2 linked regions of the Chlorobaculum parvum NCIB 8327 genome follow. The protein of the gene in region 1 binds, or shares a complex with, the protein of each later gene. Links are inferred from orthologs where the notes say so. Each region holds a gene or a part of one and is shown on either strand. Other genes may lie near its edges.

What was found.
Region 2: the proteins of pheS (region 1) and pheT are in contact, whole or in part, in a crystal structure (PDB 6P24), measured with the Escherichia coli proteins. The link is inferred for Chlorobaculum parvum NCIB 8327 from one-to-one orthologs.

The regions. Positions count from the first base shown.
Region 1 is NC_011027.1:124,349-134,204, forward strand. What follows is about bases 6,938-9,856. They hold pheS (phenylalanine--tRNA ligase subunit alpha), read right to left. Parts: upstream 8,951-9,856; coding sequence 7,925-8,950; downstream 6,938-7,924. Other genes in these bases: rplI (50S ribosomal protein L9), read left to right, coding at 6,938-7,179; CPAR_RS00605 (DUF6858 family protein), read left to right, coding at 7,382-7,783; rplT (50S ribosomal protein L20), read right to left, coding at 8,978-9,325; rpmI (50S ribosomal protein L35), read right to left, coding at 9,358-9,552; infC (translation initiation factor IF-3), read right to left, coding at 9,600-9,856. Outside these bases: CPAR_RS00550 (electron transfer flavoprotein subunit beta/FixA family protein), read left to right, coding at 1-145; CPAR_RS00555 (electron transfer flavoprotein subunit alpha/FixB family protein), read left to right, coding at 142-1,053; CPAR_RS00560 (acyl-CoA thioesterase), read left to right, coding at 1,083-1,496; CPAR_RS00565 (Fic family protein), read right to left, coding at 1,507-2,676; CPAR_RS00570 (tetratricopeptide repeat protein), read left to right, coding at 2,871-3,395; CPAR_RS00575 (glycosyltransferase family 9 protein), read left to right, coding at 3,374-4,411; CPAR_RS00580 (exodeoxyribonuclease III), read left to right, coding at 4,408-5,169; rpsF (30S ribosomal protein S6), read left to right, coding at 5,364-5,759; CPAR_RS00590 (single-stranded DNA-binding protein), read left to right, coding at 5,832-6,305; rpsR (30S ribosomal protein S18), read left to right, coding at 6,380-6,643; more of rplI, read left to right, coding at 6,691-6,937.
Region 2 is NC_011027.1:742,554-752,586, reverse strand. What follows is about bases 2,388-5,483. They hold pheT (phenylalanine--tRNA ligase subunit beta), read right to left. Parts: upstream 5,104-5,483; coding sequence 2,671-5,103; downstream 2,388-2,670. Other genes in these bases: CPAR_RS03585 (hypothetical protein), read right to left, coding at 2,388-2,658. Also shown: imidazoleglycerol-phosphate dehydratase HisB, read left to right, coding at 1-128; rny (ribonuclease Y), read right to left, coding at 203-1,777; CPAR_RS03590 (cell division protein ZapA), read right to left, coding at 2,084-2,347; more of CPAR_RS03585, read right to left, coding at 2,353-2,387; CPAR_RS03555 (TolC family protein), read right to left, coding at 5,902-7,248; CPAR_RS03550 (efflux RND transporter permease subunit), read right to left, coding at 7,282-10,033.

The sequences.
Region 1 (9,856 bases):
GAAGACTCGCTCAACGAAATTCCGACTTCACGAACGAAAAACCGCCGGTGTGGTGCTGGAGGGAGATGTCCAGATGCTTGCTGTTCAGGTGCGCGAAATTCTCGAAACGAAAACCGCTGTGCTCGGCAAGGGAGGCGCGCGATGAAGCTGCTGCTTGTTGGCGAGTACCGCGACGGACGGCTTGCCGCCGAAACCGCTGAGCTGTTCGGATTTGCTGCCCGGCTCGATGCAGAAGTGAGCATGGTTCTGGTTGGATCGGCTGACGATCTTCCCGCTTTCGATGGACGGTTCTATCTTGCCGATCTCGAAACGTATGGCGAATACCAGCCCGACGTGCATAAACGACTGGTGTTTGAGGCCATCGAAGGCGAGCAACCGGACGTCGTCGTTTTTCTCCACTCGTCCTATGGCTGGGATTTAGCTCCGAGGATCGCTGCTGCAATGCAGACGGCACAGGTTTCCGGAGTCGTCGGCATCGACGATGGTGGCTACGTGGTCGAGAGCTGCAACGGCAAGATGCTCCGTACGGTGCACCCGGAGACGCCGGTTGCCGTGCTGACCCTTCAGCCCGGAGCGTTCGAGGCTCTGAAAATGGACGCCCAACCCGAAGTGATCAAGCTTGACACCTCATCGGAAAGCGCGATCAAGTTCGTCGGTTGCCGTCAGCCGGAAGCGGGCGTTGATCTCACTCGCGCCGAGGTGATCGTCAGCGCCGGGCGTGGCGTGGGCAGCGCCGATCAGGTCGCGCTGGTCGAAGCGCTCGCTTCGGCGCTCGGCGGTGAGGTTGGCGCGAGCCGCCAGGCGGTCGATGCCGGATGGCTCGACCGAAGCCGACAGATCGGCACGAGCGGCCAGAGCGTCTCGCCTGCACTCTACGTGGCGTGCGGCATCTCCGGCGCGATCCAGCATCTTGCCGGCATGAAAGGCTCCGGCATCGTGCTCGCCGTCAACACCGACCGCGATGCGCCCATCGCCAGCGTGGCGGATGTACTCGTAGTGGCCGACGTGGCGGAGTTTCTGCCCGCCCTCGTCGAGGCGCTGGAGAAACGGTGATTTTTGTATCAACAGTAACGCAACATCGGATGAAATCAGGACACTACGCCTTCACCTATGAGATGGAGGTGCGCGACTACGAGTGTGACATGCAGGGCATCGTCAACAACAGCGTTTATCAGAATTACCTTGAACATGCTCGGCACGTGTATCTCAAAACGGTCGGAATCGATTTCAAAGAGTTCACCGAACAAGGCATCAACCTCGTGGTCGTACGCGCCGAGCTTGACTACAAATCCCCGCTACAAAGCGGCGACCGTTTCATGGTTGGCCTGACGATGGTGCGCGAGTCGCCGTTGCGCTTCGCATTTTATCAGGACATTCTGCGCCTGCCGGACATGAAGCCTGCCATCAAAGCTAAAATTATCGGCACTGCGCTCAACGAAAGGGGCCGCCCGCAAATTCCCGCAGAGCTCGACCGGCTGATGCAGGCGGGAGGATGAAGGACGATGATTACGAGTCGAAGCTGCGCAGGTTCAGCGAGTAACGCCCGTCGGCATCGACGGTGAGCAGTTTCCGTTCGAGCAGATTTTTCAGGTCACGCCGCGCTGTCATCTCGGAGACTTTTCGATAAAGAATCGAATAGGGCAAGGCAGTTTGAAGATCGTGAAGCGTGAACGGTTTGCCGGATGAGTCATCGAGCAGAAGCGTGATCAGATCGTTCTGCCTTTTGGAAATCGATTTTTTGCTGCTGAGAAAATGGAGATAATCTCGCATCACGAGTCCTCGTATGAGTAGTGCGATACGACTTTGCATCTGCTGTAACGATTCGATCACTCCGCGCAGGTTGAATTCAATAAATGGCGTAACATCCTTTTTTGCTTTGATGCTGTCCGAAAAGGCACTGTAATAGTCATCCACATTCCGGTAGTAGTAGTTCGAGAGCATCTTGGGGACGTAGCGGATTCCCGCTGACTGAAGCAGCTTGGCTTCGATCAAACGAGCTACACGCCCGTTGCCATCCCAAAAGGGGTGAATCAAAGAAAAATGGTAATGGGCCAGCGCCGCCCGGACAAACACGTGTTCGTTGAGGAGTTCGTCGCTGTTGATCCAGTCGATGAACTCCCGCATGAGCATCTCGATATCCTCGATGATTTTTGGCGGCGTATAAATGCCGCCATGCGCTTTGTCGCCAATCTTGACCATGCCGTTGCGGTACGTACCGGGAATGTTGTCCTCATACGGCAAGCCGCTTGTAATCTGCCGGTGCAGATCACGAATGTGAGATTCAGCAAGAATATTTGGATTTAAAAACAATGCAACGGCAAGAGCATTCGTCTTCGATGGTTTTGTTGTTTGCTGGTCAATCATCTTGTAAGCGTCGATCAGGTTGGTAATCTCAAGTCTGTCTTTTGCCGTATGGCCTTCATCGGGTATTTTCCCCTCATCAAGTTCTCTGACCTCCTCGGCGTTGAGGGAATTTCCTTCGATAGCGGCGGTTCCGGCGACCGAACTGTAAAGAAGTTCCGGATCAATCTTCGACGCCCACTTTGGCAGAATTGGCAGGTCATGGATAGCGTCGCTCAGCGTTTTCGCTTCGACAAGCAGCTTCTCGATCCGGGGCTTGTCGTACTGGTCGCAAAAGACGAATTTGCCAGCTTTAAAGGTCATAACCTCTTTCATGTCACCAGAAATGTTAGTGATTTTGTTACACTCAACACTATGCAGTATAAACTATTAGCTTGAGATGGCCGTTCATTTTTGTTAACAAAATGTTAGAGAATCGTTAAAGAAACTTCAGGCAATCTTCAGTAGGGATTTAACTCCTTCCTTTCGTTCTATGATTTGCCATACTGTTTTCATTTTTTTATCTGCTTATGAAACCACTCAAAGAGGTTGCCGGGGCGTATCTGGCGCTTTCGGAGGCGCAGCGGCAGTTGGTCGCAGGCGCGTATGACGAAGCAGCGTCCAACTGCCGCAAGGCGATGGAGATTTCGCATACGATGCCACCTGAAGAGGCGTTCGATCACGCCGGGTTCGATGCGTTCTGCCATGCCGGGCTGGCCGAGGCGCTGGCAGGGCTTGGCTCGTTCGGCGAAGCGCTCGAATCCGCCGACAAAGCGTTGCACCACTTCAATCGCCGCGGGGAGTTGAATCAGGACGAAGGCAAACTCTGGATTTCGGCGGTCTATAGCCGCGCGCTGGCGCTCGACGGCCTCGGACGGGGCTCAGAGGCGCTTCCGGAGTTCAAGAAGGTGGTCGAGATGATCGAAGAGCGCAAGGGCGAAACCCCCGGTAAGGAGCGGATGAAAGAGGTCGCCTCTGAACGCATCACCAAAATCGGCGCGTCGAATCAGCACAAAAAGCCGGGCTACAAAGCCTGGTGGGAGTTCTGGTCGTGACCGAACCCGGCGCGATCCGGCGTGTGCTCGTTGTGCGGCTCAGCGCCATCGGTGACATCGTGCTGACGACGCCCGTCCTGTCCGAGCTGCATCGTGCGCTTCCGGATGCGCGGATCGACTACTGCACCAAGGCGCCCTTCGCGCCACTCGTCGCGTCGAATCCAGCCGTGTCATCGGTCGTGACGCCGGAGTCGCTTACGCCCGGCGCGTCGTACGAGCTGGTGGTCGATCTGCAAAACAATCGGCGCTCGCGCGCCCTCGTCCGAAAACTCCGGGTGGGCAAGGTCACTCGCTACCACAAGCGCAACTGGAAAAAGCTCTTCCTAGTGCAGTTCAAGATCAACGTTTCGGATGGCTACCAGTCGGTTGTCGAACGGTATGGCGAGGCGCTCGACGGTCTTGCGGTTCTTGCGCCAAAAGTCACCGCGCCGTGCAGCCTCTATCCGTCGCCGGAGGATCGCGCCTTTGCCGCCGATGTCCTCGGTGCGGACGGCCCGGTGCTTGCAGTCTGCTTCGGGGCGAACCACTTCACCAAGCGCTATCCACTCGAACGCTTCGCCCGGATCATCGAAATCGTCACCTCCGAAACCCCGGCGCGCGTGTTGCTGCTCGGTGGCAAGGAGGACGAACCGGAGGCCAAGAAATTAATTGCGATGCTTCCCGACACGGTGCGAAGCCGCGTGCTGTCGCTCGCCGGAAAGGCCAGTCTCATGCAATCTGCCGCGTTGCTCTCCAGAGTTGATGCGGTGCTCACCAACGACACCGGGCTGATGCACATCGCCTCGGCATTCGGCAAAAAGCTCTTCGTCATTTTCGGTTCCTCGGTCAAAGAGTTCGGTTTCATGCCGTGGGGTACGGAGTACGAGCTGTTCGAGACGCCGGGACTTTCTTGCCGACCTTGCTCGCATATTGGTCGAAGCAAATGCCCGAAACGGCACTTCCGCTGCATGATGGAGATCGCGCCAGAGCCCATTGCGGCACGCATCGTCGAAACGCTCAACAAGAACTCAGCATGAATATCTATACCTGGAATATCAATGGTATCCGCGCCCGGCAGGAGGCGCTCGCTGCGTGGCTCGACAGCCGCAAGCCGGACTTCGTCGTGCTCGAAGAGGTGAAGGCGCGCGAGGAGGAGATTCCCGAAACGATCACAGATTTTGCCGGTTACAGGAAATTCTGGAACGGCTCGTCGTTCAAAAAAGGGTACAGCGGCGTCGGCCTGCTGGTCCGCGAGGAGAGTCTCGGCGATGTCAGTTGCGAAGTACCGCCGTTCGATGTGGAGAACCGCACGCTCGTGCTGCACGCTCCGCAATTCACCCTGATCGGCACCTATGTTCCTCGTGGCAACGGCGCGGAGCACTACGCGGTGAAGCTTCGCTATCTTGCGGATCTGAAGGAATATATCGCCAGCCTCATTGCTGAGGGGCAGGAGGTCATTCTGGCCGGCGACATGAACGTGGCGCTCACGGAGATCGACGTGCATCGTTCGCAAAACAAGCCCGGCGCAACCGGCCTGCGCCCCGAGGAGCGCTCGGCCATCGAGGCGCATCTCGAACTCGGCCTGCACGACATTGTCCGCGAGCTGAATCCCGACAAGAAGGACCTGTTCACCTGGTGGCCCAACTGGAAGTTCGCCCGCGAGCGCAACCTCGGCTGGCGCATCGACTGCATCTACCTCTCCCCCGCGCTTGCCGGCAAGGTTTCCGGCGTTTCGGTCGATCTCGACGAGAAGAGTTCCGACCACGCTCCGGTGTCGGTGGAGCTTGCGTTCTGATCGGTTTTCAGCCCTTCCATCCGGCAGCCATCGCTCGTCAGTTGCGCGTTGGAAAACTGAATTAATATTCTTACTTTGGATGTCCTAAAACGCAAACGGTGTTCATGCGTGGCATGAAGCCGCGAAAGCAGGGATGCGCAATACCTGCTTTCCGCCATTTGCGCAGTTTGACATCACTCAAGAACCATTGCGCTATGAACAAACTCAAGCAGTACGAATGCACCGTCATCATTGACGGCGGCCTTCAGGACGATGCCATTGCCGCAGCCATGGAGCTGGTCAAAAAGACCATCACCGACCAGGGCAGCGTGATCAACAATGTTCTGGAAGTCGGAAGAAGAAAAATGGCCTACCTCATCGGCAAGTCATCCGTTGGATACTATGCGCACATCGAGTTCGACGCAGCTCCGTCTGCAATCGCCGAAATCGAGCGTGTGTTCCGCTACGAAGAAAACATCCTGCGGTTCCTCATCATCCAGCTGAGCTCCCCGCTGCTCGAAATGCGCAAGCGCGTCGAGAAGTACAGCGTCATGCTTGGCAGCCCGGAAGACCAGGCTGAGCCTGAATCCGAATCGACAGCCAAAAGCTGACCGCAGATCGATGACGGTTTTTGAATGAATGATGATTACGATACCATTTGAGAACAAAAAGGAGAAGATGCTATGGCGGAACTGAAAATGCCTGAAATCAACAGCGTCATTATTGCCGGCAACCTTACCAAAGACCCGGTCTTCAGACAGACCAATTCAGGTGGAACGCCAGTTGTGAATTTTTCCATTGCGTGCAATCGCCGTTTCAGGGACAGCAACCATCAGTGGCAGGAAGATGTCTGCTACGTCGGTGTCGTCGCCTGGAACAAGCTCGCTGAAAGCTGCCGTGACAACCTGAGAAAAAGCTCGGCTGTCCTGGTTGACGGAGAGTTGCAGAGCCGCACCTGGAAAGCCCAGGATGGTACATCGAGAACCGTGGTCGAAATCAAGGCACGGAGGATCCAGTTCCTCAACAAAAGGAAGAAGAGCGACGAGGGAGACTACGACGACGAAGGCTTCATCGAAGATGATGCGCATGAAACGCATCACAGGCATGTGGACGACGAAGGACACATGTATGAGTACAAATACCTCACTTCCGACTGAGACAAGTCGCGCTTCGATGCCGTAAGGCTGCAACGAAGCACGTGATCATGCAAGTTAAATTCTGAACAAGATCAATGAGACAGAAACCACATAAGGCAAAGGGCAACAAATCGCTTGGCAATGCCCTGGCATCAAAAAAGAAAGTGTCGAAAAATCAGGTTGTGTTTTTTGACTATCGTGACGAAAGAAAGCTGAAGCGCTTTATCAACGACCAGGGAAAAATCATTCCCCGCCGTATTACCGGTCTGTCGGCAAAAGAGCAGAGCCTGTTGACCCATTCGATCAAATGGGCAAGGTTCCTGGCCATCATCCCCTACGTGGCAGACGAGTACAAATAAGTGGTTGTCCACAAAAGTTTTAATTATTCAGAACGAGGAAACTGACCGTGAAAATAATTTTAAGAAAAGATGTGGCAACCCTTGGCGATGCCGGTGAAGTGGTCACCGTCAAGAACGGGTATGCCAATAACTACCTGATTCCCCAGGGCTTTGCCATCAGAGCTACCGAAGGCACCCTCAAAGCGCTTGAAACCGAAAAGAAGCAGCAGGCGCACAAAATCGAACAGCGTCGCAAAGAGGCTCGCGAACTGTCAGCCAAAATTGAGCAGATGACGCTCAACATTTCCACCAAGGCTGGTGAGTCGGGCAAGCTGTTCGGTACGGTAACTTCTGGCGACATTGCCGATGCGCTCAAGGCGCAGGGCGTCGAGATCGACCGCCGTAAAATCCAGCTCGAAGCTCCGATCAAGGCGCTCGGTAAATACGAGGCTGTAGCGAAAATCTATATGGACATTGCTGCAAAGCTGAACATCGTGGTTGGCGCCGAGGGTGCCGAAGCAGTGGAAACTGCCGAAGCTCCTGAAGCTGGAGAGTAATCGGATCCTTTCAGTTTTTTTCGGTAAAACATTTCCGAAAAATCTGGAAACAAAAAGCCTCATGGCCCGCCGGTCATGAGGCTTTTTTCTGTTCGGTTGTTGTAAAATCATCGGGGCTGGTGTACCATTTAATTAGACGGCCTCTCTTCCGCTCAAGCCGTGCATTGCGTAGTATTTACCCATCCAAACAAGGGAGAGCATTATGAAACAAACTCTTCTTCAGGAAAAATATCCCATCTACATTCTGGAGCTTGACAAAGAAGAGACGAGTTGTCGCGGCGTCGATGACATCATAGCCTACTTCCGTCAGAAAATCGAAGAGCATCCGGTAGCGGTGCTCATTGGTGAATTTGATCATTATGCCCACACCTCATCGCTGGAAGATGGGAAAATAGGCGAAGGGATCAGCGGCGGAAAAAATATTGTGTTCTGTTTTGGAAAAGAGCTGATGAGTCCCAAAATGCTCGCCGTTCGCCCCCGCTCGATCGGAGTGGCTGAAATGGATGGCCATTTCGTGATAAGCTTCCTGGAAGCTCCCAATCCGGTGGCCAACGCATCGATGGAGGAGTGGACGTTGGCATTGAGAAACCCGGTCCCCGCCTGATTCCGGAACCAGTAAGCAATAAAAAAGCCTCATGAGCACGGTGTTCATGAGGCTTTTTCACTTTAGTCCCGCGGGCAATTCCGCGCTTGGCTGTTCAGGTATCGAAAAGACACCTTCGCAACAATCCAGTCCGGGAAGTTGTCAGGCTGTAAACTGGCTGAGCATCCGGACATCGTTTTCAAACAGGAGCCGGATGTCGTCGATCTTGTAGCGCAAGAGCGCTGTGCGATCAACACCCATGCCGAAAGCGTAGCCGGTCCACTCTTCGGGATCGATGCCGCAGTTCTTCATCACGTTCGGGTGCACCATGCCGCAGCCCATGATTTCAAGCCAGCCCGACTTCTTGCAGACACGGCATCCTTTGCCGCCACACAGGTAGCAGGTGACGTCCACCTCGGCCGATGGCTCGGTGAAGGGGAAAAAGCTTGGACGGAACCGGAGCTTCACGTCGCTGCCGAACATCTGGCGGGCGAACGAGTAGATGGTGGCTTTCAGGTCGGCGAACGACACGTTCTTATCGATGTACAGACCTTCGAGCTGGTGGAAGACGCAGTAGCTTCTGGCGCTGATGGCTTCGTTGCGATAAACCTTGCCGGGGCAGATCACCCTGATCGGCGGTTTCTCGTCGAGCATCACCCGAACCTGTACCGGCGAGGTGTGCGTACGGAGCAGAACGTCACCATCGGGCTGGCCGCGGGTGATGAAAAAAGTGTCCTGCATGTCGCGCGCCGGATGGTTCGGCGGAAAGTTCAGTCGGTCGAAGTTGTACTCGTCGAGTTCAAGCTCCGGCCCAGTAGCAATGCTGAACCCCATCGCGGTGAAGATTCGCTTCATGTCGCCCAGCACCTTCTGCGCCGGATGTTCAGAGCCGCAGAACGAGCGGCGTCCCGGCAGGGAGAGGTCGATTGACGGCGCGTCAGCGTCAGCTTTCTGCGCAAAGCAGCTTTCAGCTTCTTCTATCTTCTTCTCAGCAGCCTGCTTGAGCGCGTTGAGCAACTGCCCTATGCGAGGTCTGTCAGCGGAATCGACGGTTTTGAGCTGGCCGAACAGGCCGGCGATTTTCCCCTTGCGCACGGTGAACTCAAGCTTGAAGGCTTCGAGTTCACCGGCGTTCCGGATCTGGTATTCGTCGATCTCCTGCTGCAGTTGTTGAATTTGTGACTCCATAGGGTGCGTTACATCATTACCAAATAATTAATCGAGAGCCGATTTGACGATCATCGCAAATGCTTCCGGATCCTTTACGGCGATTTCGGCCAGCGCTTTGCGGTCGATCTCGATGTTCTTTTTGTGGATGGCATCCATCAGGCGCGAGTACGACACGCCATTCTGGCGGGCAGCAGCGTTGATGCGCATGATCCAGAGCGAACGGAACGTTCTTTTCTTGACGCGGCGGTCGCGGTAGGCGTACTGCTCGGCTTTGTCAACGGCGTGCTTGACGACGGTCAGCACGTTGCCGCGTGAACCCCAGTATCCTTTGGCTTTATTGAGAATCCTCTTCCTTCTGGCTTTCGAGGCGACGGAATTGGTTGATTTAGGCATCGTGGTATCGAATTAATGTTTATAGACTTGTCTCAGGCGAGGATCATTCTCTTGATCTGCTTCTCTTTTGTCGAATCGACCAGCGTTGACTGGTGGAGACGGCGGGTACGTTTGCGGTTCTTGTGCTCCAGGTTATGAGAGCCATTCATACGCTCGCGTTTGACTTTTCCGGAACCGGTGGCCTTGAATCGCTTGCAGGCACCGCGGTGTGATTTCATTTTAGGCATGATCGTCAGTTTAAATGATAAAAGTCGTGCTTATCAGTATTGTTCGTTTATTCGTCGTCTTCCGGCTCTCCGGAATTATCCGGCGGTAGCGGTGGCAATGACGCAATCTTTTCAGCCATAGCCCTCTGCTTTTCGAACTGCTCGATTTTTTTCTTGTCGGGTTCGAAATAGACGAAGAGCTTTTTGCCCTCGAACTTGGGCTCGCCATCCCGGTTGGCGACCGTGCTGAGCCGTTCGGTCAGACGATTGGCAAGTTCGAAACCTTTGTCCTTGTAGATGATCGAACGGCCGAGGAACACGATGG
Region 2 (10,033 bases), 620 kb from region 1 along the record:
TGGCGATCCTTGAAGGTCAGAACACGCATCACCTGATCGAGGCGCTCTTCAAATCGCTCGCCTACGCGATGAAACAGGCAGTCAGAGTCAGCGGCACGAGGATTCCCTCGACCAAGGAGTCGCTATAAAATAGCGCCACGGCGACAAACGAAAAAAGGCGGGAGAACATCCCGCCTTTTGATTTTCAGCCAGTAGCAATCGTTTACTTCGCGAAGGCAACCGAGCGTTTTTCGCGAAGAATGGTCACCTTGATCTGGCCAGGATACTGTGCTTCGGACTCGATCTTGTTGGCGATGTCGTGCGCGAGCACATCGGCCTGCGAGTCGCTGACGTTGTCACCTTCGACAATCACCCGGATCTCGCGACCAGCCTGCAAAGCGTAGGTCTTGATGACGCCGGGGAAGCCTTTGGCGATCTCTTCAAGGCTTTCGAGGCGCTTGACGTTGCCTTCGGCGGTCACGGCTCCACGCGCACCAGGGCGGGAGAGCGAAATAACGTTGGCGGCATCGACCAGATCGGCGATGGGCGACTCTTTACCGACTTCACCATGATGAGCGCCAATCGCATTGAGCACCACCGGCGACTCGTTGAATTTCCTGAGGAACTCCATTCCTGCCAGCGCATGCGGCAGCTCGGTTTCGGGAAGCACAAGACCGATGTCGTGCAACAGGCCGGCACGCTTGGCCTGCTTGGCGTCGAGCTTCAGCTCGGCGGCCATGAGCCCCGCCAGCATAGCGACTTCGCGGCTGTGAAGGAGCAGATTCTGGCCATAAACCGTGTGGAATTTCATCTTGCCGATCAGGGCAACAAGTTCGGCCGGCATGTTGGGAATCTGCAGCGACGAGAGCACCTCTTCGCCGGAAGACATGATGACGTCGTCGATCTCTTTCTTGGCGTCCTGATAGGCCTTCTCGATCGCGACCGGATGGATGATGCCGTCGACGAGCAGCTTCTGCAGGGTCAGCTTGGCCATTTCGCGACGCAGCGGATCGAAGCAAGAAAGAATAACCACTTCCGGAGTATCGTCAACAATGATGTCAACGCCGGTTGCATTCTCAAAGGCCTTGATGTTACGCCCTTCGCGACCGATGATACGACCTTTGAGCTCGTCGCTCTGGATGTGCACCACCGAAAGAGCGTTCTCGGTAGCCTGCTCGAAAGAGATGCGCTGAATGGCCGTCAGCAGAATCTTTTCGGCAGCCCGGTCAGCTTTCTGCGTAGCCTCTTCGTGAATCTGGTGAATGGTTTCGGTCGCCTCTTCCCTGGCCTTCGAAACCATGTTGTCAATCAGCATCTGACGGGCCTCTTCGGCAGTCAGGTTCGAAATGCTTTCGAGGCGCTGGTTCTGTTCGAAGATGATCTTTTCAAGCTCCTCGGAGCGGCCCTGCACCGTTTCAGTCAGGTGTTTCAGCTCGGCTTTCTGCTCCTGAAGTTTCTTTTCAGTTTCACGCACATCCCGCTGCTGGTTGTTCAGCGACGACTCTTTCTGGCGAATCTGCTTCTGCATCTGAGCGAACTTGTTGTTCTTGATCGTCACCTCGCTATCGAACTCGCGCTTGCGCTTTTTCCACTCCTGGTTGACTTCGTTGACCTTCAGATCCTTGTATTCATTGGCCTCTTTCTGGGCCTCCTGAACAACCTGCACGGCACGCTCCTCAGCTTCGAGAACTTTAGTAGTACCGATACGCTCAAGAAAGAACCGGCCGATGTAGAAACCGACCGCAAAAAAGATCACGGATGCCGCAATAATGAGAAACAGATTTATTACGATCCCCATTAAAAAAACCTCCTTTTAACCGGCCAGAGAGGGCCGATCCTTCAAAATTGAACAAAAAAAACCCGCACCCTAAGAGATGTGTAAGATTCAAGAACCCGTAAATCACGGTGGGCGTCTCCTTCAGATTTTTTGCTTCCAATGTGTCGCTTCGAAAAGCGCCAATGCCTGTGGCTTGTCGCCTTTTAGCATCAAGGCCTGCAATCAAAAAGAAGAGTTTGGACTCCCTGTTCTAAAGTGTTAGTTCTTTTACTTACAAAACACCTCTTGTCGTGGTGCGGATATTTCGTCTACTTTCAATGTAACGCTTTAGTGCAAATTCTGCTCGATAAATTCATTCACCCGAGCCATTTTCTGCCTGAGCTGCGACAGCTCTTCTTCAAGTTCATTCTTTTTTTCAGCAAACTGAATCGCTGCCAGTACGGCCAGCTTTTTAGGCTCCAGATCGGGAGCTTTCGCAGCGAAGCGCCTCATGACGCCATCGACATCACCGGCAGCTTTGCCGGTCAGTTCACTGTTCTCTACCCTTAAAGGATAGTTGTCGCCGTAAACATTGACAGTTATCTTTTCCATGGACATCAAAATCCGGCTTTCTCGCCTCTCAGTTCTCTTTCGATCTTCTGCAGAACCAGAACCAGTTTCTGTTTGATCTGGAGCATTCCGGCGTAGGACAAGCCGTCACCAGCCCCGCCCTGCACCTCGGCCGACGGGCCTTCAGTTCCCGGCAGCTTGAATGATCGCAATATGTTCTGAAGACTCGAAACCTCAGCTTTCAATAACTCGTTTTCTTTCCTGCACTCCGTCAACTGCTCGACAAGCCTCGCAACGTTCTCTTCGAGACCAGCCAGCAGGTCATGACCATTATGCTCATCTATTGCATCCATGGCTGAAATGGCTCAAACTTGCCTGATTTCCGCACCAAGTTCACTCTTGGCATTGTCACTCACTTTCTGAACAACAGCGTTGATCGTTTCCTCGTTCATCGTTCCTGTTCTGTCGGCAAGCTCAAGCGAAATCGCTACACTGCGTTCGGCCTGCCCATGGCCTCCGGACTCGCCGCGGTCAAACACATCGAAGATGCGCACGGACCTGACCAGCGGATCGCTCTCTGTTGCCAGATCGACCAGGCGCTGTGCCGGAATATGTCGGGGAAGAGCAAATGACAGGTCTCTTTCGACGACAGGAAACTTCGACGGCGGTTCATAAACCACGCCGGACTCGAAGCAGCGCTCCAGTACGGAAACATCGATTTCAGCAAGAAAAACATCCTGATCGAGATCAAAGGCGGCGAGCACTTCTTTGCTGACCTGCTGAACCGTTCCGGCTTTCAGAGCCGGGCTGTTTCCGTTTTCGGCCGATGTGATTTCAATACCAATCGTGTTGGCATTATAAATATTAAGTGCTGATTTATCAAGTAAATTCAGCTTCTCAAGCAACATCTCGACCACACCCCGGAGATCGTAAAAATCGACCTCTTCGCCGGAATGGTTCCAGCTTCGTGGCTCTCGACGCCCGGTGATGACCATCGAGAGCAGCTCGCGTTCACGATACTTTGCAAGTGGTCCGGAACCACTGCGCTCGGCTTCCGGCAGCATCTCGAATCCGTGTGCAACCTCGAACAGGCGAAGGTCGCGATTGCCGTGACGGATGTTGTGGCCGACGATCCTGAGCAGTGAAGGAGCAAGGCAGGGTCGAAGCACTTCGAGCTCTTCGCTGATCGGATTCAGGGCACTGACCGGCTGGTCACTGAAACAACTCGCTTCAGCTTTTCTGATAAGCGGATTGGTGAGCACCTCCCTGAAGTTGAGGCCGATCATGATATTGCGCAGGTAATCGGGGAAATACTCGGGGATCTTGCGCGAAACCGGATAGCTGGAAACCATCGCGGACGAAGGTTCGAGGTTGTTATAACCATACAGGCGTGCGACCTCTTCGATGAGATCGATCTCCTGTTCGATGTCCACCCGGTGCGAGGGCACTGCAAAAGCGATCTGGTCGGCATCGTTCGACACGGCGCCCTGCGAAACCGCCTTGATGCAGATTTTTTCGAGCAGACGCATCATTTCGGAAGCGGTAATCGAGCTGCCGAGCACCGCGTTGGCGCGCTTCGGGCGAAGATTGACGATCTTCTGGGTCGAAGGCATGCTACCCCACGCCTCAGCGGTTTCAACCTTGCCGCCGGCGATTTCAAGAATCATCGCAATGGCGTATTCGGCCACTCGCTTGACGTTGCACGGATCAATACCCCGCTCGTAACGGTATGAGGAGTCGGTAGAGAGCTGGAGGAGCTTGGCGGTCTTCCGGATCGAGGCAGGGTTGAAATAGGCCGCTTCGAGCAGAATATCGGTGGTCTTTTCGGTCACAGCCGAATAAAGGCCGCCCATAACGCCGCCGACGGCCACAGGCTCCCGGGAATCGCAGATAGCCGCCATGCCGGGCTGCAACTTATACTCCTCCTGATTCAGCGCCATGAAGGAGCTTTCAGCATCGCTGCGCACCACGATACGGCTTCCGGCAAGGCGGTGCATATCAAAAGCATGCAGCGGCTGGCCGAACGAGTGGAGAATGTAGTTGGTAATGTCAACAATGTTGTTTTTCGGACGCAGACCAATCTGTTCGAGACGCCGGGCAAGCCAGCGGGGAGAAGGCCCAACGGTCACACCCCGGATAACGGTTGCTGAATAGTAGGGACAGGCGTCCTCGTCCTGCACCTCCACCAGTCCACCGCCACGGGTGAACTCAATCACCGGCGCCTGGGGAAAGACGATCTCGTGGCAATCGGCCAACTCGCGGGCCACACCAAGATGCGACAGAGCATCGGAACGGTTCGGCGTCACGGCTATGTCGAGCACCGTGTCGGTTTCGAGATAGTCGGCAAGCGGCTTACCCACCTCGCACGCCTCGTCAAGCACCATCACGCCGTCGTGGTCGTCCGACAGGCCAAGCTCGTCAGCCGCGCAGATCATGCCGAACGAACGTTCGCCGCGAATCTTTGCCGGTTTGATGGTGAAGCTCTCGTCACCTGATGTCAGCACCGCTCCGATCGTCGCCACCGGAACGACCATTCCCTCTTCGACGTTAGGTGCGCCGCAGACAATCTGCTGAAGCTCGGGCTCTCCGGTATCGACCATGCAGATGCGAAGACGGTCAGCGTTGGGATGCTGCCGCACCTCGGCCACCTTTCCGACAATCACCTTCGGATCGGGCAGCTTCTGCTCGAAAACCTCCTCGACCTCCAGGCCGAGATAGGTCAGTCGATCGACAAGTTCGGAAGTATCGGATGAAAACGAGGGAATGAACTCTTTGAGCCAGTTGACGGAGATTTTCATGGGCCGGTTATTACAGTCAGTGCGTTCATAAACGGGAATCCCTGAACAATCATCGGCAACGGTCTGCGGGCTAAACAGGCGGGACACCAATGATCAGGAATGCCCAAACCTAACAAAAAAAGCTCTGAACCTGCAACAGCACAGAGCTTGGAAACTACGGTATTTGCTGATCGCCCCTCGAACGGTTTGGCTGAATGTTCAGGAACAATATTATGTGACCCCAACGGGATTCGAACCCGTGCTGCCACCTTGAAAGGGTGGTGACCTAACCACTAGTCGATGGGGCCAGAAAAATCTGGCGTTCCGGCAATCCGGAGAAACACTTCGTCAGACTCGGGGTGAATGAGGGGACTCGAACCCCCGACCTCCAGGGCCACAACCTGGCGCTCTAACCAGCTGAGCTACAATCACCATGTACATCTCAAAAAACATCTTCCTCGTATGCCCGACAGGACTCGAACCTGTAACCCTCAGCTTAGAAGGCTGATGCTCTATCCGGTTGAGCTACGGGCACATAGCGCTTTTCAATCAGTCATTGCTCTCCCTGGTCGGGGCACCGAGACTCGAACTCGGGACCTCCTGCTCCCAAAGCAGGCACGCTACCAGCTGCGCCATGCCCCGTCTGAACGGAAGGCTGGTAATATACGACTAATTCCTTCGGATACAAACCTTTTCAATCAGACAAATCTATTTTTTCTCGCTTACGACAAATGGGCTTGTTAGCAACTTACCAATCCTCTCTCCCGCCGCCTTACAACTCTCCAAGCGAGAGCTCTAACTCCAATCTTTTTCTTTCTTTCATTGATCGTTCTCCTCGCCCACCAGGCGGCCGGCGAAACGCTGGAGGCGCTGTTCGAGAATCTTTGCGTCGTAGGCCGCAGAAGCGATGCTTTTTCGGGCGTCGATCAGGTTACGCTGGGCCTCCCTGAAGGTGGTGGTGGTAAGCTGACCGAGCACGAAAAGCTCTTTCGAGCGCCGGAAGTTCAGCTCCGCGCTTTCGAGGTTCTTCTTCTGAAATTCGAGAATATCGAGACTGTTGCGGTACGACTGCCAGGTGTCGGCGACCTGCTTTTCAAGCTCCGCCACCGTTTTCTGTTCGAGCAGCTTTTTGTTCCTCAGTTCGATGCGCGCATTCTGGCTTTTGATGCTCGACTGAAACCCGTTGAAAATATTGTAACTGAGCGTGAGGGCTGCCGCTAAACTTCCTGACGGATCGTTCATTCCTGCGTTGAACCCTTCGAGCGTCTTGCTGTAACCATACGACGCCTCGACTCCAAGCTGCGGGAAAAAGTCTGACCTCGCGATAGCGACGCCATATTCGGCCTGTTTGACCGCTTCGAGCGTGATGAGGTAGGAGGAGTAGGACTTTTTCGCCGCTTCGAGAATCTCATCTTCATTCAGGCTTTTGTCAAACAACACCTCCGTCTCGACATCATATTCGCTCTTGACCGGGCGGTCGAGCAATAAGTTCAGCGAGCGCCGGGCGTTTTCGCGGCCCAGCACCGCCTGCTTCCACGATACGCTGTCGGCGTTGGCATCGACCGAGGCGGAGAGTACTTCGAGTGCGTTGGCCTGGCCGTATTCGGAACGCAGCCGCGCCCGCTTGAGCCGATCATCCGAGATAGCGAGCGACTCTTCGGCAACCGCCACCTGCTCGATGGCGTCGGCCAGATTGTAGTAAGCCTCACTGACCGAGAGGATGATGTTCTCGATCGTGTTCCGCGCCTGAAGCCGCCCTTTCCGCCCCTCGCTCTTGAGCTTTTTGAAGGTATAAATGTTGCCGAAACCATCGAACAGCGTGTAGCTTGCCTGAAGAGAAGCAGCGCTCGACGTGTACTCCGTCAGGCCGTTCTGCGCGGCTTCATCCCTGTCCTGATAGTTCACCGAACCGACAAGATCAACGCGAGGCAGCAGTCCGGCGTTGCCGATGTTGACGTTGTTGCTGCTCTGCCGAGCCTCGCCCCGCGCGATCAGGATGTCCGGATTACGCTCCAGCGCTTCGGAAACCGCCTTGTCGAGGCTCAGCTTTTCCCGACCCCACGACTCGACCGGAACGCCACAAACACCCGTCAGCACAAGCAGGGAAAGCAGAACGACAGCGACTGGATTCCACATTTTTCGCACGTGAGTTTCATTCGTCTTCATTGTCATCGTCTCAAAAATTTGCATTCATCATCATCAAAACGGACGCTCCTCGCGTATCGCCGGTTCCACCGATTCGGGTGACGGTTTCGTGCCGGTGAACAAACCTTGCAGGAACACCTTCGAGCGGTTCAGAAGCACCAGCATTGCGGGCAGCATTACCAGCGTGAGCAGGGTTCCGAACAGCAATCCATAGGCGACCGAAATGGCCATCGGCGTCAGGAACTGCGCCTGGCGGCTCTGCTCGAACATCAGCGGCCCAAGCCCGGCGATGGTGGTGAGCGAGGTCAGCACGATGGGGCGGAAACGGTTGATGCCGACATCGAAGACCGCTTCGGAGAAGGGCGTGCCCTCCTTAAGTTTGCTGTTGAAGGTGTTGACGAACACGAGCGAGTCGTTGATGACGATGCCGATCAGCGCCACGATGCCGAAGAGCGAAAGAATGCTCATGATGTAGCCCTGGATGAAGTGGCCCCAGACCACGCCGACAAGGCTGAACGGAATCATGATGAACACCATCGCTGCTTGCAGGAACGAGCGGAAGGAGAATACGACCACGAGGAACATCAGGCCGAGCAGCATCGGAAAAATCTTTTTCATCGAGCCGGTGGTCTTGCCGCTCTCCCGGCTCTGGCCCTCGAAGTCATAGCTGACGTCGGGATATTGCCCCGTGAGACTGGACAGAACACCCGCTTCGATCCCTTTTAGCAGATCGGGCACCGACTCCTTCGAGTTGGCGATGTCCGCCTCCACCTTCACCACGCGCTGCCCGTCGATGTGGTTGACCGACGAAACGCCGCGCCGGATCGAAATGTCGGCCAGCTCCGTGAGCGGAATGGTCCGTCCGTCGGCGAGCCGGATGCGCATCTGTTCCATATTGCGAATGGACGAGCGGTCGGCCTCGTCGTAGCGAACCCAGATTTTCACCTCGTCGATGCCCCGCAGAATCCGTTGCGCTTCGTAGCCGAAAAAGCCGCTGCGCACCTGGTTCATGACGTCCGAGACGGTGAGGCCGAGGGCCTGCGCTTTCCGGTTGAGCCGGATGCGCACCTCTCGCAGGCCGGGCGGATCATTATCGCTCACGTCCTTCAGTTCTGGCATCTTTTTCAGCTCCTCTTCGAGCGCGGCCTTCGCCCCCCGGAGCTGCTCCAGATTGTCGCTTTTCAGCGCGATGGAGACCGGCATTCCCCACAATCCCAGGCCGCCGACCTGCAACTTTTCGGCGGCGGGAACCTCGCCGATCTTCTCGCGGATGACGTTGGCCACCTTCATACTCGACCATTCGCGCCGCTGGCTCTCGACAAGCGAAACGCGCAGCCCGCCTTCGTAGGCGGTCGGCCCGACGCTCCGCCCGATCGCCTCGATCAGCTCGCCCTCGCCGCCGTGCTGCTTGCGGTACTGTTCGTTCACCTGCCACACTTTCGCCTCCATCCCGGCCAGAATCCCCTCGGTCACGGTCTCGCGCGTACCCGCAGGCATTTCGAGCGTCACCTGCACGTTGTCACGCTCGATGATCGGGAAGAAGGTGGTCTTGACGATGCCTCCCTGCAACGCGCCGATGGTGACGAACATCAGGGCGATGGGCACCACCACCGTAATCACGGGGTTGTCGATGCAGAAACGGAGCACCGGAGCGTAGAGCCGGTCGCGCTGGAAGTGGATGAACGCTTCGGATTTTTTCAGCAGCCAGGTCTTTTTGCCCGGCTCCTCGCGGATGGCGCGCGAATGGGCGATGTGGCCGGGAAGGATGAAAATGCTCTCGATGAGCGAAATCAGCAACGTCGCGATCACCACGAAACCGATGTCCTTGAAGCGCTGCCCGAACGCGCCGTCGAGCGACAGGAAGATCATGAAAAAGACGATAGTGGTCAGCACCGCCGCGAAGACCGACGGCAGAACGGCCATCGTGCCCGTGATGGCGGCGTCTATTGGTTTCGCCCCTTTCTCGTGCTCTTGGTAGATGCTCTCGGCGACCACGATACCGTCATCGACGAGAATACCGACCACGAGAATCATGGCGAGCAGCGAGACGACGTTGATCGTCAGGCCGTACCAGAGACCGAGCAGGAACATGCCCGCGAACGAGAGCGGAATCGAAAGCGCAACCCAGAAGGCCATGCGCGGATTGAGCGAAAAGGAGAGGAAGAGCACCACGAGCACGATGCCGATCACGCCGTTGCCGGTCAGAATTTCCGCGCGTTCACGCACGATGGCCGAGCCGTCGCGCAGCAGACTGATCGAAATATCGTCATGCTTCTCGTCGAACGACTGCATGTACCCGGCGACCGCTTGGGCGATAGTGAACATGTCCTGGTCGGCGGTTTTGGAAATATCGAGAATCACCGAGGGCTTGCCGTTGAAGTAGGTGCGGTTGGGATCCTCCGACCAGCGATCCTTCACTTCGGCCACGTCGCGCAGCCGTACGATTCCGCCGCTCTGGTTGGTGCGCACGACAAGATTTTCGAGGTCGGCGGCGTAGTAGCCCTTGTTGTCGGCGCGGATCAGAAACTCCTCGTCCGCACCCCTAATGGTGCCGCCGGTCACCTTCAGGTTCGCCTTGCTGACCGCCGCAGCCACCTCGGAAAAGGTCAAGCCATAGGAGCGCATGGCGTCCTCGCGCAGACTCACCTCGATCTCTTCTTCGGGAAAACCGCTCAGGGTGATTTTGGAGATGCCGAGCTGGTTGCGCAGATCGCGCTCGATTCGCCGCGCGTAGGTCTTCAGCACGCCGAGATCGACATCGCCGTAAATGGAATAGGCCACCACGAAGTCGGTCATCTCCTGCTTG